2 regions of the Thalassospira sp. UBA848 genome follow, and region 2 is predicted to be linked to the other one. Evidence: riboswitches for the same ligand, from Rfam matches in the RefSeq annotation. Region 2 holds a riboswitch; the other holds the start of a gene.
What was found. A riboswitch is a leader RNA that binds a small molecule or an ion and turns the genes downstream of it on or off. The one in region 2 is predicted to bind glycine.

Region 1: linked by a shared signal. The riboswitch ahead of gcvT (glycine cleavage system aminomethyltransferase GcvT) and the one ahead of B2R48_RS13755 (L-serine ammonia-lyase) in region 2 are both predicted to bind glycine.

Annotation. Positions count from the first base shown of each region.
Region 1 is NZ_DBGS01000047.1:17,023-25,327, reverse strand. Features, by position in the region: gene B2R48_RS06170 (putative bifunctional diguanylate cyclase/phosphodiesterase) at 1-941, opposite strand, end outside; gene rnhA (ribonuclease HI) at 1,211-1,657, opposite strand; gene B2R48_RS06160 (homoserine kinase) at 1,686-2,654, opposite strand; gene ispH (4-hydroxy-3-methylbut-2-enyl diphosphate reductase) at 2,700-3,647, opposite strand; gene B2R48_RS06150 (hypothetical protein) at 3,906-4,463, shown strand; glycine riboswitch at 4,568-4,665, shown strand; glycine riboswitch at 4,669-4,776, shown strand; gene gcvT (glycine cleavage system aminomethyltransferase GcvT) at 4,805-5,947, shown strand; gene gcvH (glycine cleavage system protein GcvH) at 6,018-6,389, shown strand; gene gcvPA (aminomethyl-transferring glycine dehydrogenase subunit GcvPA) at 6,392-7,747, shown strand; gene gcvPB (aminomethyl-transferring glycine dehydrogenase subunit GcvPB) at 7,744-8,305, shown strand, end outside.
Region 2 is NZ_DBGS01000097.1:1,311-9,615, forward strand. Features, by position in the region: gene B2R48_RS13745 (murein hydrolase activator EnvC family protein) at 1-488, opposite strand, end outside; gene gpmI (2,3-bisphosphoglycerate-independent phosphoglycerate mutase) at 466-2,058, opposite strand; glycine riboswitch at 2,332-2,437, shown strand; glycine riboswitch at 2,457-2,572, shown strand; gene B2R48_RS13755 (L-serine ammonia-lyase) at 2,634-4,073, shown strand; gene B2R48_RS13760 (dihydrofolate reductase family protein) at 4,237-4,770, shown strand; gene fabG (3-oxoacyl-ACP reductase FabG) at 4,852-5,631, opposite strand; gene B2R48_RS13770 (phosphotransferase enzyme family protein) at 5,871-6,872, shown strand; gene B2R48_RS13775 (aspartate aminotransferase family protein) at 6,869-8,203, shown strand; gene B2R48_RS13780 (DeoR/GlpR family DNA-binding transcription regulator) at 8,221-8,305, opposite strand, start outside.

The DNA of each region.
Region 1 (8,305 bases), on a different contig from region 2:
CGGCCATTCGGCCGGGTCCGTTCCATGCGATAGGGTTCACGACGCCGTGCAATCGCAACGCGGTCGGAAATCAGCGCCTGAATGCTGACATCGCCATATTCGCCGCGTTCACCATTATAGCGCAGGATATCGGAAAGCGGGGTGCCTTCCTTGACCAGATCACGCGGCAGGTTCAGCAGTTCGATATAGCGTTCGTTCCAGACCATCAGGTTCAGGTCCTGATCGAACAGACAAATGCCCTGACCAATATTATGCAGGGTGGCTTCAAGCAGGGCCTGCTTACGCTGGGCTTCTTCCTGTGCCTGCCCCTGAAGGGCGACCATTTCGTTATACTCGCGGATCAGCAGGCCGAGTTCGTCCGAGCTGTTCCATTCCACCGGACGGCGCAGTCGGCCGTGCTTGGTCATTCGGATGGAATGCAGCAGACGATTGAGCGGTTCCTTGATCGAGCGTTTGTTGGCGATCAGAAGGCTGGCCGCCACGACCGAAATCAACAGCCCGAACAGGATCATGTCGATGGCAATGCGGCGGAACAGCAAGTCCTGCACGCGGTCATCGGTGAAGAAGATAACCAGTTCGCCAACGTCATGGCGGACATTGTTGCGTTCGAAATAGACCCGGCGCGACAGGCGGAGCGTGTCGGTCAGTTCGGATTGGGAAACGCCGGTATGGGCAAATTCAGTGCCATCGGCACCCAGCGCCTGCACAGCAACAATATCGCGGTCGCGCGCCATCGCGTTAAGGGCTGATTCGATATTATCGACGTCAAGATACCAGAAAGGTGTGGCCAGAACGCGTGCATTAATGTCGGCGGTCTGTTCGACCTTGCCGTTCAGATCATCGCGCAGCACCTTGTAGCTGACATAGCCAAACACAACGAAAAGTGCGAGCGAGAACAGTGAAACAAGCGGCAATGCAATAAACAGCAGCCGACTGCTCAAAGACTTTCGTTGTAAAAACCCGTACGATCCGCGCGACAAGCGTTCTCTCCTCGGCACCTACTTTGGATTAGTCGAATATACTGTACTCGACGTTTGTATGGGTGCCAACTCCCCCCTGAATTAGTCTCAAGTCAAACCGCAACTTGATGAAAACGCAAGGTCGATTTCGTTTAATCAATCTAATATCCGACCAAGGCCGACAAGCCTATCTATTTTGGTGCGAAACCCTTTCGCTTCAAGCAGCTTTTGTGCGATCTGCGAAAAATTCGTTACCTTGGTACGGCTTGGCGTGCAAGCTCATCACATCTTTCATTTTCCGGATGCCCTGCATGGCCTTTGACCCAGTGCCATTCGACTTGATGTGGTTCAAGGGCTTTTAGCAAGCGTTGCCACAGCTCGACGTTCTTGACCGGCTTTTTATCCGCCGTTTTCCATCCGCGCTTTTGCCAGCCGAAAATCCACTTGGTAATGCCATCGCGGACGTAGCTGCTGTCGGTATAAATATCGATCACACAGGGCCGTTTCAGGGCCTCAAGTGCGCTGATCGCAGCCATCATTTCCATGCGGTTGTTTGTGGTTTCGGGGTCGCCACCCGACATTTCCTTTTCGACACCCTTGAAGCGCAAAATAGCGCCCCAGCCACCGGGGCCGGGATTGCCGCTGCACGCGCCGTCTGTGTAAATCTCGACGCGATTGTCGCCGTCAGTTGAAGTCATGTTTTTATTCCCCGGCGATGCTGTGGGCTTAGTCCAGGCCATAGGCCGATGCATTATCCACGCGCTGATGGAAGCGCAGTTTGTTGATATATTCGCGCGGGTTCTTTGGCGTTACCAGCGCATCCTTGGGCGTATTTACCCAATCATACAGGCGGGTCAAAAGAAACCGCAGGCTGGCACCGCGTGCCAGGATCGGCAGGGCGGCCTTTTCAGCGTCCGAGATCGGACGGACTTTGCTGTAATGCGACAGAAGGTTTTTGGCCTTGGTGACATTGAAGCTGTTGTCAGGCTCAAAGCACCACGCATTCATGCAGATCGCGACGTCATAGCAAAGCAGGTCATTGCACGCGAAATAGAAATCAATCAGGCCAGAGACTTCTTCCTTGCCCGGGAAGAAGAAAACATTGTCGGGAAACAGATCGGCGTGAATGACGCCCTTGGGCAGTTCGTGCGGCCAGTTGGCTTCGAGATAATCAAGCTCCTCACCGATCATGTCGCCAAGACCGGGCACTTCGTCATTGGCGTGTTCCTGACAGCTTTCAAACAGTGAACGCCATCCCGCAACACTCAGCGCATTGGGCAGGTGCATCTCAAAATCGAGGCCGGCACTGTGAAGCTGTGCCAGAGCCGCGCCAACACCGGCACAATGATGGGGCTGGATACGGCGCGGTGACATGCCGCGCAGGAACGATGTAATGGCAGCCGGGCGATCACAGAGTGTGCGCAAGGCAGCGCCATCCTTGCCATGGATCGGGGTCGGACAGTTCAGTCCCTTGCCTGACAAATGATCCATCAGGCCAAGGTAAAAAGGCAGGTCGTCAGGATTTACCCGCTTTTCATACAGGGTCAGGATAAAGGGCGCGATGCTGGTCTGGAGCAGGAAATTGGTGTTTTCGACACCTTCGGCAATGCCCTTGAAAGAGACCACTTCACCGATATCGTATTCGGCAACAAAACGGGCGATATCTTCGTCTGAAACATCGGTATAGACGGCCATGGGCTTTATTGTCGTCCTGATCTGAGAGTAAGCATGTCCGCAGAATTAGCTGGCAAGCTGGCGCGGCAGTTTAAAGGTTACGTTTTCGTTGGTCAGCGTGATGGTTTCGACCGTCACGTCATAACGTTCGCGGCAGGCATCAATCACTTCTTCGACCAGGATTTCCGGCGCAGAGGCACCTGCGGTGATGCCAAGGCTTTTGATGCCTTCAAGCTTGGACCAGTCAATATCTTTCGCGCGTTCGACCAGAACAGAACGCATGCAGCCTTCACGCTTGGCGACTTCGACCAGGCGGTTGGAGTTCGAAGAGTTCGGCGCGCCAAGAACCAGAATGGCGTCAGTCTTTTCTGCAATCAGTTTGACGGCATGCTGACGGTTGGTCGTGGCGTAGCAGATGTCTTCTTTCTTTGGCACCGAGATCGACGGGAAGCGCCGCTGCAGAATTTCGATGATCTTGGCGGTGTCATCAAGCGACAGCGTTGTCTGGGTGACAAAGGCCAGATTTTCCGGATCTGTAATCTCGATGGTTTCTGCGTCTTCTTCGGTTTCGATCAAGGTCATGCTGCCCGGTGGCAACTGGCCCATGGTGCCGACAACTTCCGGATGGCCCGCATGGCCGATCAGAAGAATGTGTTTGCCATCGGCGTGATGGCGTTCGGCCCCGCGATGGACTTTTGAAACCAGCGGGCAGGTCGCATCAAGATATTCAAGCTTGCGGGTTTCTGCGGCCTCGGGCACGGATTTTGGTACGCCGTGGGCCGAGAAGATCACAGGCACGCCATCAGGAACGGCATCAAGTTCATCGACAAAAACCGCGCCCATGTCGCGCAGGCGATTGACGACAAATTTGTTATGCACGATTTCGTGGCGGACATAGACCGGTGCGCCGTATTTTTCGAGCGCCTTTTCGACGATTTCGATGGCGCGATCAACCCCGGCGCAGAAGCCGCGCGGGTTGGCAAGTACGATCTGAAGGCTGGCTTTGTCAGACATGATACAGGTCCGGCTTTCCCAATTGCGTACGGGCGTTGCCGACGCATTTTTCAAACATTCACGTTACATAACCCGCTTGATCATGTGGTGCAATGACTCTGCGGCAATTGGGTTGTGTGCCTTGGCAGGAAATTTGACCTTTTCCAGACGGGCAGATCCTTCAAGCGGGTTGTGCCGACAACCGTGACGGAATAGACTGCGCACGGGCCACTTGCGAAAGACACAGGCCTGAAAACATTTGGTTTGATAGAGGCTTGGATGACAATCGGTAACGGACTTCGGCGCGTTTATGCATTGGGTATGGTATCGCTTGGCGGATTGCTAAGTGCGTGCGGCGGCGGAAACCCGTTCGAAGAACAGCCCGTGCCGGTTTGCCCGGCGGCCTATCTGCCAAAGGATACGGCAAAACTTGTCGAGTTCAGCGGCGGTGGCCGCGACCTGACCGATGTGATCGTCGAAGCCGAATTCACAGGCTACGTTGGTGACTGCGGCTATGATCTGGATGACAAGGAACTTGATGTCATCATCAGTCCGATCATCACGGCCGAGCTTGGACCGGCGGCACAAAATCGCACCGTGCAGTTCCAGTATTTCGTCGCCCTTCGTGACCCTGCGGGCAACTTCATCCAGAAGTCCGTATTCGACGTGAATATGCCGTTTGCCGACAATCTGAACATGGCTCGGATCCGCGATGAACAGGTCACGCTGTCGGTGCCGCTGAATGATGTCTGGACCGGGCCGGATTATGAAATCTATCTTGGTTTTCAGCTGAATGCCGAGCAACTGGAATATAATCGTCGCTTCGGAACCGATTGATTTATTAACGGTTTCTGGCGTTTCGTGCCGGTTGTCAGCCGCCTTTTGCAAAATAGGGGCTGGTCGCTTTGCGCGGAAACCCGTATAAACAAAAACATACCCAAATGATCCCCGTGGGAGAGGCCGCAGTCCTTATGGATGAGCGGACGCCGAAGGAGCAACCACCCCGGAAACTCTCAGGCAACAGGACCGCGCGGAGATGGGACTCTGGAAAGCAGGTGCTGTGATCAGCCTGATCAAGTGTACCTCGCCGAAGATGTAAGCAGACCAGTTTCGACCATTGGCTGTGATTCTTTCAGGCTCCGAGACAGAGGGGGAATGTGGTTGGCCAGTGGTCGGCTATGTTTCGCAACGATTGTCCCGGAGAAGGAAGAGTGGATCAACAGACCGAACTGCTTCAAACAGCCCTTTATGACCTGCATGTGGAACTCGGTGCCAAAATGGTGCCGTTTGCTGGCTATGCCATGCCAGTGCAGTACCCGCTTGGCGTAAAAGGCGAACATCTTCATACCCGCGCCAAAGCCGGCCTTTTTGATGTCTCTCATATGGGGCAGGTGCGCCTGACCGGCGAAAACCGTGTGGCAGAGCTTGAAAAACTTGTGCCCGGTGATATCGCCATCCTTAAACCCGGTCGCACCCGCTACTCCGCGTTTACCCAGGATGATGGCACGATCCTTGACGATCTGATGATCACCAACGCCGGAGACAGCCTGTTTCTGGTGATCAACGCGGCGTGCAAGGATGACGATATCGTTCACATGCGCGCCAATCTGGGTGATGGCGTCTCCCTTGAAGAAATTGATGATCGCGCGCTTCTGGCGTTGCAGGGCCCGGATGCGCCCAAGGTGCTGGCACGCTTTGCGCCAGCCGTTGCCGATCTGAAATTCATGAGCTTTGCCGAAATCGAAATCGCTGGCAGTCCGTGCTTTGTCACCCGTTCGGGTTACACTGGTGAAGACGGCTTTGAGATTTCGGTGCCGAATGCGGATGCAGAGGCACTTGCACGTAAATTGCTGGCCGAAGAAGAGGTTGAGGCGATTGGACTGGGCGCGCGTGATTCGCTGCGTCTGGAAGCGGGCCTGTGCCTGTATGGCAATGACATTGATACCACCACGACCCCGGTTGAAGGGGATCTGAACTGGATCATCAACAAACGCCGCCGCGCAGAAGGCGGGTTCAAGGGTGCGGATGTGATCCTTGATCAGCTTGAAAACGGCGCGGACCGCAAGCGTGTCGGCATCAAGCCCGAAGGCAAGGCACCAGCGCGCGAACATACCCAGATCCTTAATTCCGATGGCGAAGAAATCGGCGAGATCACTTCGGGCGGATTTGGCCCGACCGTCGATGGCCCGATTGCAATGGGGTATGTTGCCATAGAGTTTTCCGAACCGGGGACGAAGATCGACCTGATGGTGCGTGGCAAGGCGCGCCCGGCCGAAGTGGTTGATCTTCCGTTTGCACCGCATCGCTACTTCCGCGGTTGAGTACCAGAAATTTTTGAGAGAGCGGCCAACGCCGCATTGGCATTGAATTGATCAAGAGGGACAAAGGGAAATGACGAAGAAATTTTCGCAGGAACATGAGTGGATCGAGTTCGAAGATGGTGTGGCGACCGTCGGCATTACCGATTACGCGCAGCAGTCGCTGGGCGATATCGTCTATGTCGAGCTGCCCGAAGTTGGCAAAAAGCTGACCAAGGATGGCGACGCAGCGGTTGTTGAATCGGTCAAGGCGGCAAGCGACGTCTATGCCCCGCTTGATGGCGAGATCGTCGAAATCAACGAAGAACTTGATGCCAACCCCGCACTGGTGAACGAAGCGCCGGAAGCCGAAGGTTGGTTCTTTAAAATGTCCCTTGCTGATGAATCCCAGCTTGATGAGCTGATGGATGAAGCAGCTTACAAAGAATTCGTCGAAGGCCTTTAAGCATGCGCTATCTCCCACTGACACGCGCTGATCGTGCTGCGATGCTCGATACCATCGGGGCATCATCTGTTGATGAACTTTACGGTGACGTTCCGGAAGGTGCGTTACTTGATGCACCTGTTGATTTGCCGTCCCACCTTGGCGAAATGCAGGTCGAACGCGATATGCTGGCCCTTGCCGGGAAAAATATGGGTGCCTCGAGCGTGCCCAGCTTCCTTGGCGCGGGTGCCTATCGCCACCATGTTCCGGCGACGGTTGATTACGTGATCCAGCGCGGTGAATTCCTGACCGCCTATACCCCGTATCAGCCGGAAATCGCGCAAGGGACACTGCAATACCTGTTTGAATTCCAGACCCAGGTTGCCTCGATCACCGGGATGGATGTTGCCAATGCCTCGATGTGGGATGGTGCGACATCCTGCGCCGAAGCGGTTCTGATGGCCTGCCGTGCGACCCGTCGCAAGAAGGCGGTGCTTTCGGGTGGTCTGCACCCGCATTACCGCGAAGTGACCGAAACCTATTGCCAGTATAGCGACACCGAAGTCGCCGGGCGCGACGGGCATCCGGAACATCAGGCAACTGCCGAGGAACTCAATGATCTGATTGATGACCAGACCGCTTGTGTGGTTGTGCAGTATCCCGATGTGTTTGGCCGCATTCAGGATCACACCCAGTTGGCTGATCTTTGCCATGCCAAGGGTGCGCTTCTGGTCGTGGTCTTTACCGAGGCGGTTGCCTTTGGTGCGGTGAAATCGCCGGGAAGCTTTGGCGCAGACATCGTTTGCGGCGAAGGCCAGTCGATCGGTAATGCGCTGAACTATGGTGGGCCGTATGTCGGTCTGTTTGCCACCACGCAAAAGCTCGTGCGTCAGATGCCGGGCCGCCTGTGTGGTGAAACGGTTGATCAGGATGGCAAGCGTGGTTTTGTTCTGACGCTGTCGACCCGCGAACAGCATATCCGTCGCGAAAAGGCGACCTCGAACATCTGCACCAACTCTGGTCTGTGTTCGTTGGCCTTTACGGTGCATATGAGCTTGCTGGGGGAAGACGGTTATCGCCGTCTGGCGACATTGAACCATGAAAATGCCTGCAAGGCGGCAGATGCGATTGATGCCGTTGACGGGGCATCGGTGGTCAATGACAGCTTCTTTAACGAATTCACCGTCAAGCTGACCAAGCCGGCCGCCGACGTGGTCGAGACACTGGTGGCCAAGGGGGTTCTTGCCGGTGTGCCGTTGTCGCGCCTGTATCCGAACCGTTCGGATCTGGATAACTACCTGTTGGTTGCGGTAACCGAAACCAACACGGACGAGGATATCGCGGCCCTTGCGGACGCATTGAAGGAGGCGCTGGCATGAATTTCACAACCCATACCGGCAACCGCGGCCTTGTTATTGAAGAACAACTGATCTTTGAACAGGGTCAGCCCGGCCGAACCGGCGTTGATTTGCCCGAACCGAAGGGCACGAAATCCCGTCTCGGCGGACTTGATCGTGATAGCGAAGTTGGTCTTCCCGGCCTGTCCGAACCGCAGGTCGTGCGTCACTTCACGCGCCTGTCGCAGAAGAACTATGGCATTGATGCCGGTTTCTTCCCGCTTGGTTCGTGCACGATGAAGCATAACCCGCGCCTGAATGAAAAGGTCGCGCGTTTGCCCGGTCTTGCCGATCTGCATCCGATGCAGCCCGAAAGCACCGTACAGGGCGCGCTGGAACTGATTGATCAGTGTGCCCATTGGCTTCTGGTTCTGACCGGCATGCCGGCCGTTTCCATGTCCCCGGCAGCGGGTGCGCAGGGCGAGCTTTGCGGCATGATGGCCATTCGTGCGGCCCTTGACGCGCGCGGTGAAAACCGCCGTCGTGTTCTGGTGCCGGAATCCGCACACGGGACCAACCCGGCGACGGCAGCAGCCTGTG
Region 2 (8,305 bases):
ACACCGGGCAGGGCGGCTTTCAGCAATACCGCCGAACGCAGTGTATCCTGTGGCGATGTTGGCAGGGCAATGACGGCTTCTGGCGGCGTGGTCGAAAGACGCTGCAGGGCCATGAGAATGCGGGCATATTGCCCGGCCTTGTCTTCCAGACTGGTGGCAGCAACCTTTTCACGCGCTTCAAGGTTTTCTAGCTGATCTTCCAGATCGGTCAGGGTGGTTTCAAGGCGCTGTGCGCGTCTGGCGACGGAAATCGCCTCGGACTGAAGGGCTTGTTCCTCGGTCCAGAGTTCACGTGATTTGCGTGACAGGAATTCTTCCTGTTTTTGCTGTTCGGAAAGCTGGTTTTCAAGTTGATCGAGCTGCTGATCAACTTTTTGCAACGATTGGGCAAAAGAAGGCGCAGCCCCGCCTGCAGCAAAAACCGCAAATGCGATCAGCGCAGGCAGGGCGATCTCATAAGCTAGCTTAGCTCGCAAGAAGCGCGTCATTTTCTTTCATGCCCTTAAGCAAGGGTTTTCCGGTCATCTCGGCCGGTTGCGGCACGCCAAGCAGTTGCAGCAGGGTCGGTGCGACATCGGCCAAACGCCCATCTTCCAATGTTACTCCTTCCGGACCGTTAACAAGGATGGTCGGAACGAGATTAAGCGTATGTGCGGTGTGCGGTTCGCCGGTTTCAGGATCGACCATCACTTCGCAGTTACCGTGATCGGCGGTGACAAATGCAACGCCGCCCACCGACTTGATCGCGTCAATCACCTTGCCAAGGCAGGTGTCAACGGCTTCTGCCGCCTTCGTGGCCGCTTCAAGAATGCCGCTATGGCCGACCATGTCGGGGTTCGCGAAGTTCAGGATAATGGTGTCGTATTTTTCCGACTTTATGGCCGCAACCAGCTTTTCGGTAACTTCCGGCGCAGACATTTCCGGCTGCAGGTCATAGGTCGCGACTTTGGGGGACGCGACCAGAATGCGTTCTTCGCCGTCAAAAACCTGTTCTTCGCCGCCATTAAAGAAGAAGGACACATGCGGGTATTTTTCGGTTTCGGCGATACGAAGCTGCTTCATGCCTGCCTTGGAAACCACTTCGCCAAAGATGTTTGGCAGGGTTTGCGGCGGATAGATCGCATCCATGTATTTGGCATGTTCGGACGAATATTCGACCATCCCGGCCTGCACGGCGAATTTCACCGGCGTGCCGCGGTCAAACCCGTCAAAATCCGGTGCGCAGAGGGCTGCCAGAATTTCACGCGCACGGTCCGCGCGGAAGTTGGTCATCAGAAGGCCATCGCCATCTTTCATGCCAGCATAATCGCCAATCACGGTCGGCAGGACGAATTCGTCTGTGGTGTCGGCTTCATAGGCCTTGGCAATCGCAGCCTCGGCACTTTCGGCTGTGCGGCCATCGGCGTAATTTTTGCCCTGAACCATGGTGAAATAGGCCTGGCTTACGCGTTCCCAGCGATTGTCGCGGTCCATGGCGTAATAGCGGCCGGTGACTGTGGCGATTTCAACATTGGCATCGCCAATCAGGGCGCGGAATTTCTCAAGGAATTTGGCGGCACTTTTCGGTGCGGTATCACGACCATCAAGATAGGCGTGGATTTTTACCGGTACACCGGCAGCCGCAATGATTTTGGCAAGGGCGGCCATGTGCGCCTGATGGGAATGCACCCCGCCCTCGGACAGAAGGCCCGCGATATGGCAAACGCCTTTGGAATCGGACAGTTTGGCAATGATCTTTTTGACGGTGTCGGTTTCGGCGATGGTGCCGGTTTTGACGGCCTCGTCAATTTTGGGCAGTTCCTGCATGACGACGCGGCCAGCACCAAGGTTCATGTGACCGACTTCCGAATTGCCCATCTGACCTTCGGGCAGGCCAACATCCAGACCGCAGGCCTTGAGGAACCCGGTTGGATTATTGGCGTAAAGGTCATCCCAGACAGGCGTGTTGGCAAGCGCAACAGCGTTGTTCTTGCTTTCTTCGCGATAACCCCAGCCATCCAGAATGCACAGCACCACAGGGCGCGGGCGCTTTACGGAATTCGATACAGTCACGTTCATAAACCCCACAGATAAAGTAAAAGGCTGAATGTCCCGTAAATATGGTGACTTACGGGATGTTTCGCCATTAATCCTGTTATGCGGGCAGGGTGGGTCAACCTTCGCACACAACAGGTGCATGAATTGTCCCGGCAATTTAGCACGATTGCCGGTATGTAACAGTATCCGTCGCAGAAAATTTTGCAGATGCACACCAGTTCTTTTGACAGTGTCTAAAGACGCAGATAGTGTTCAATCTGACGGTGAACCTCTGAGGTGGCAGAAATGCCATTTCGCACCGTGACGGGAGAGTTCGGATGTCACGCGAATTGCGTGATGGACGGCGCCGAAGGAGCAATGCCTCATAAACACTCTCAGGCAGATGGACCGTCACGGATAGAGGCTCTGGAGAGAGAAACCAAAAAGCGTCTGGGAGAAAGCGCTGGTCAGGTTTCCACCGAAGGATAAACGCCATTTGCGCGATCATGATCGCGCGTTGGCGGATAATCTCAGGTCACGGGACAGAGGGGGCAAAAACACCGGTTCGTAAACAGCGCGAAAACAAGCGCTTTATTGAGCCGTGAAGGAGGCCCTTGATGACGAATCCCGCGACTAATCCCTCTTCGGGATCGCAAAACAATTCCCAGCACGACGTCAACCTGTCCGTTGTCGACCTTTACACGATCGGCATTGGCCCATCGAGTTCGCATACGGTTGGCCCGATGCGTGCGGGTTATCGTTTCTGCCTTGAACTGGAATCGCGCAATCTTTTGCAAAACACCGGCAGTGTCGTGGTTGATCTTTATGGTTCGCTTGCCCTGACGGGCAAGGGGCACGCAACCGATACCGCCGTGATCATGGGCCTGAATGGCAAGCGCCCGCGCAACATTGATCCTGATGATATTGTGCCAACAGTTGCGGCAATTGATGAAACCAACCTTCTGCAGCTTTACGGCCAATATCCGGTGTCGTTTAACCGCGATAACAATCTGGTGTTTCATTTCACCGAAACCCTGCCGCAGCATCCCAATGGTATGCGCATTACCGCCTTTGACCGCGATGGCCTGAAGATCCACAGCCAGGAATATTTCTCGGTCGGGGGTGGCTTTATCGTCTCAAGCGATGATCACGGGGCGGAGTATTCCGGCGATAACATTACCTTGCCATTTCCGTTCTCTTCTGCGGATGAACTTATGGAAATCTGCAAGCGCGAAGGTCGATCCATCGCGGAAATCATGATGGAGAACGAGCAAAGCTGGCGCAGCCCGGAAGAAACCATCGCCTTTGTCGATCGTGTCCACGACGCGATGATGTGCTGCATTGACCGTGGCATCCGTACCGATGGCATTTTGCCCGGTGGGCTTAATGTCAAGCGGCGGGCATCGAAGCTTTATAAAGAACTGACGGAAAAGCCCGAGGCGGGCCTGCGCGATCCGCTGACCGTGATTGACTGGGTTAATCTTTATGCCTTGGCCGTGAACGAAGAAAATGCTGCAGGCGGGCGGGTTGTTACCGCGCCGACCAATGGGGCGGCGGGCGTTATACCCGCTGTACTGCGCTACTACGAAAAGTTTGGTGCCAATGCCAATCAGCACAATATACGTGAATTCCTGTTAACCGCGGCGGCGATCGGGTCAATCTATAAAAAGCGTGCCTCAATCTCGGCGGCCGAAGTTGGCTGTCAGGGCGAAGTTGGGGTTGCCTGTTCGATGGCGGCTGGTGCGTTGTGTGCGGTTCTGGGTGGAACGCCAGAGCAGGTCGAAAACGCTGCCGAAATCGGCATGGAACATAACCTTGGTCTGACGTGCGATCCGATTGGTGGTCTGGTGCAGGTACCTTGCATCGAACGCAACACCATGGGCGCGGTCAAGGCGATCAACGCCGCACGCCTGGCCTTGCGTGGTGACGGCCAGCATACCGTGTCGCTTGATAAGGTGATCGAGACCATGCGCCAGACGGGACTCGACATGCAAAGCAAGTACAAGGAAACCAGTCAGGGCGGTCTTGCGGTCAATGTCAACGTGGTCGAGTGCTAACCCCAAGTCTTAAGAATAGGGTAGAAAACCGGGCTTTTTGACATCTGTAATGTAAATTGGCCGGTTTTCTGTGCTTGTTTCTTGCGACTTGCGGTTGGTGTTTTGCTATGATTTTCCGACTAAAAAATAGGGGCAAAGACCCCAATATCGGTTGGACATAGACATGAGCAAAAAACTGTTCCGCATTTATATCGCGGTCAGTCTGGATGGCTTCATTGCGCGCGCTAATGGTGCGGTGGACTGGTTGGGGGAATATGACCCGGCCGAGTTCGGCTTTGATGACTTTCTGGACTCCGTTGGTACCCTGATCATCGGGCGAAACACCTTTGATCAGGTGATGGAATTTGGCGATTGGCCTTATGAGGCCCGTCGCACAATCGTTCTGACATCACGGGATCTGCCCCGGGACCGGCCCGCCAATACCGAGGCCTATGGCGGAAGCATCATCGAACTGGTCGATCAGTTGCGTGACCGTCGGGCCGGCGACGGAGATATCTGGGTCGTCGGCGGGGGCAGTGTGGTAACACAGTTCCTGTTTGGCGGCTTTGCTGATCAGCTGGATATCTTTACGATCCCGGAAGTGCTGGGCGATGGCATTTCATTGTTCGGGCGTGATGCCGGGGGGATCAAGCCCCGGCTGCTGGCATCCGAGCGATACAATTCCGGCGTTGTGCGCAGCCAGTACGGCTTGGCGTAAGCACAAACAAACAGCACAGACCGCATCGGAATCGCGATGCGGTCTGTGCTTTTCTGTGCCGGTTTTAAAGCGGGTAGAAGCTTAGATTTCCTCAAGTGCCTCAAGCGATTCCGGCAGTATTTGACCACCGTCGACGACGATCTGCTGGCCGGTGATGTAAGCGGCTTCATCAGATGCAAAGAACAGCGCGGCATTGGCAATATCCGCGACACTGCCCAGGCGTTTGAGCGGGATCGAGTTGGCCATGGAATCAAGATATTCCTGACCAAGATCAGCAAGGCCTTCTGTCATGATATTGCCGGGCATGACGGCATTGATCGTCGTGTTATAGCGTGACAATTCCATGGCTGCGGTCTTGATAAAGCCAAGCTGGCCTGCCTTTGACGCACCATAATGCGACCACCCCGGATAGCCCGTCACCGGCCCGGTGATCGAGGATGTGATCACCACGCGACCCTTGCCGCTTTTTTCGAAATAGGGGATGCAGGCCTTCACGCACAAAAAGCTGCTTTTAAGGTTGGTCGACATCACCTGATCCCAGTCGTCCGCTGTCATGTCGACCATCTTGATCTGCGGGAAGATGCCGGCATTGGCGCACAGGATATCAATCCCGCCAAAGGTCTTTGCGGTGTATTCCGCGAGTGCAGAAACCTGATCGAAATCCGACACATCACACAGGAACTTGTCAGCCGTGCCCCCGGCGGCCTTGATTTCATCGACGGTGGCTGCCGCGTCCTTTTCGGTGCGGGCGGCAATCATGACCTTTGCACCCTTGCTGGCAAATACCATGGCAATACCCTTGCCAATGCCCTTGGAGCCACCGGTGACGATGACGCTTTTGCCGGAAATCGAAGTCAGCATGGTCGATCCTTTCGTGAAGTCATTGGGCAATGCGCCAGCTTTGTGCCGGGTTCGCTTGTTGCCGGTTCCCTGATTGTGCGCTGCGTTATATTTTCTTGATGATTGGTCGAAATATTCCGTGATGCAACAAAAAATGTTGCAAGTTACACATTTTGTGCCGCATTATTCACAAAATGGCGCTGGGACGGCGCGGGATCCCGTTCCAATGGCGGTCAAGGTTGAGCGACAGGAGGCACCGTTTGGGCGGCATTTACGATGACAACATGATTGATGTCCTGAAGGCCGGGGCGGCATCGGTTCTGCCCGGATGGGGCATGGCACCAGATACCGATGTGTCGTTACTGACCGTTTCGGAAAACGCGACCTTTTTGGCAACGGACCCAAACAGTGGTGCGAAGCTGATCTTGAGGGTGCATCGACCGGGCTATCACACGCGTGCGGAAATCGAATCTGAATTGGCCTGGATCAATGCCCTTCGTGCTGCTGAGGTCGTCGATACACCCAAGCCGCGCCTGCGCAGTGACGGGTCGCTGGTCGCCGAATTCGATCAGGGGGGCGTCAGTCGCCATGTGGTTGCCTTTGATTTCATGAGTGGTTCTGAACCTTCCGCCGATGAGGCATTGGTTGATGGGTTCTTCAAGCTGGGCGCGATCAGTGCACGTCTGCACGGGCATGCGCGGCAATGGACGCGGTCGGTTAATTTTGTCCGCAAGAGCTGGACGTTTGACACCACCCTTGGTGCCAATCCGCATTGGGGAGACTGGCGCGCAGCCCCCGGCCTTGATAACGATGGTTTGGAATTGCTTGAGCGACTGTGCAGCCATCTTGATCAAAAATTGTCGACTTTCGGGATGGGCAATGATCGGTTCGGGTTGATCCATGCCGATCTGCGTTTGGCCAATCTGTTGGTCGATGGTGAACGACTTGGTGTGATTGATTTCGATGACTGCGGTTTTGGGTGGTTTGGCTATGACTTTGCGGCAGCGATCAGCTTTATCGAACTTGATCCGATAATCCCGGCACTTAAGGAAGCATGGATCGAAGGATACAGGACCGTTGCGCCATTTTCGGCCAGTGATGCGGCGATGCTTGATAGCTTTGTGATGCTGCGTCGCCTGCTTTTGACCGCCTGGATCGCAAGCCATCCGGAAACGCCGACCGCACAGGAAATGGGTACGGGCTTTACGGCAGGGACCCTGCAAATGGCACAGGATTATCTGACGGCCGAAGGTGCAAAATGAAGCCTGTGCGCCCCATCCTTGATATGAATGCCTATGATGGCAAAACGTCACCCGGTCAGCTCAAGGCTGGAGATGACTTGCTGTCACGGCGCACCCGGAACTTCGGTGCAGCATCGGTCTTGTTTTACCGTGATCCGATTGAAATGGTGTCGGGGGCAGGCTGCTGGATGACGGCGGCGGACGGCACCAGTTATCTTGATTTCTATAACAACGTCCCATCGGTCGGTCATTGCCATCCGCGTGTTGTTGCTGCCATGGCCGAACAGGCGGCCAAGCTCAATATCAACAGTCGGTATCTGCATCAGACGACAGAGGAATATCTCGACCGCCTGAAGGCGACGTTCCCGGACTATCTTGAAAATGTTGTTCTGACCTGCAGCGGCAGTGAGGCCAACGATCTTGCACTGCGTATTGCTGGACGCGCTACGGGGGCGCGCGGCGTTATCGTGACCGAGTCTGCCTATCACGGGAACACGACGGCAGTGACCGACATTTCTCCATCAGCATTGAAGCGCGGCAACCTGCCCGATCATGTTGTTGCCGTTCCCGCACCGAGCAAACTGACCTATGGCGACAACATAGCCGCCGGTTTCGCCGATGAAGTTCACAAGGCCGCACTTGTTCTAGAGGATCGTGGGCATGGGGTAGCTGCCTTGATCGTGGACAGCATTTTTTCAAGCGACGGTGTGTTTTCCAATCCGCGCGGTTTTCTAAGACTGGCGGTGGCGGTCGCTCATCGGGCGGGGGGGCTGTTTATTGCCGATGAAGTTCAACCGGGTTTTGCGCGAACCGGGGATGCGTTCTGGGGATTTGATCGTCATGACGTCGAACCCGATATCGTCAGCATGGGTAAACCGATGGGCAATGGTTTCCCCATGGCAGGCATTGCGGTGCGCCCGGAACTTTTGAATGCGTTTTGCGAAGACGTTGGTTATTTCAACACCTTTGCCGCAAGCCCTGTGGCATCGGCGACGGGATTGGCAGTGTTAAATGTTATCCGTGATGAGAGCCTTCAGGGAAATGCTGCACTTTCCGGCAACTCATTGCGTGAAGGGTTGCTGCATCTGGCCGATATTGATGGACGCATCAGTGATGTACGTGGTGCGGGCTTGTTTATCGGTGTTGATCTGTCCCCGGACGGCGATCCGACCAAACCCTGCGGGCAACTGGTCAGTGATGTGATCAATGCCATGCGCGAACATCGCGTTCTGATCGGTGCGGCCGGGAAACATGGTCAGACATTGAAAATACGTCCGCCACTTTGCCTGAAGTCGTCCGAGGTCGATTTCTTTATCGATGCACTGGCAAAGTCCCTGCGGTCCTGTCGCTAGGGGGGTGGGCGGAGAGGTCAGGTTTTCGTAGCAGCCTTGATGATACAACCGCTTCCCCGGATGGTTTCATCAAGCACCCCCATGGGGTGTTCATCCGTGACA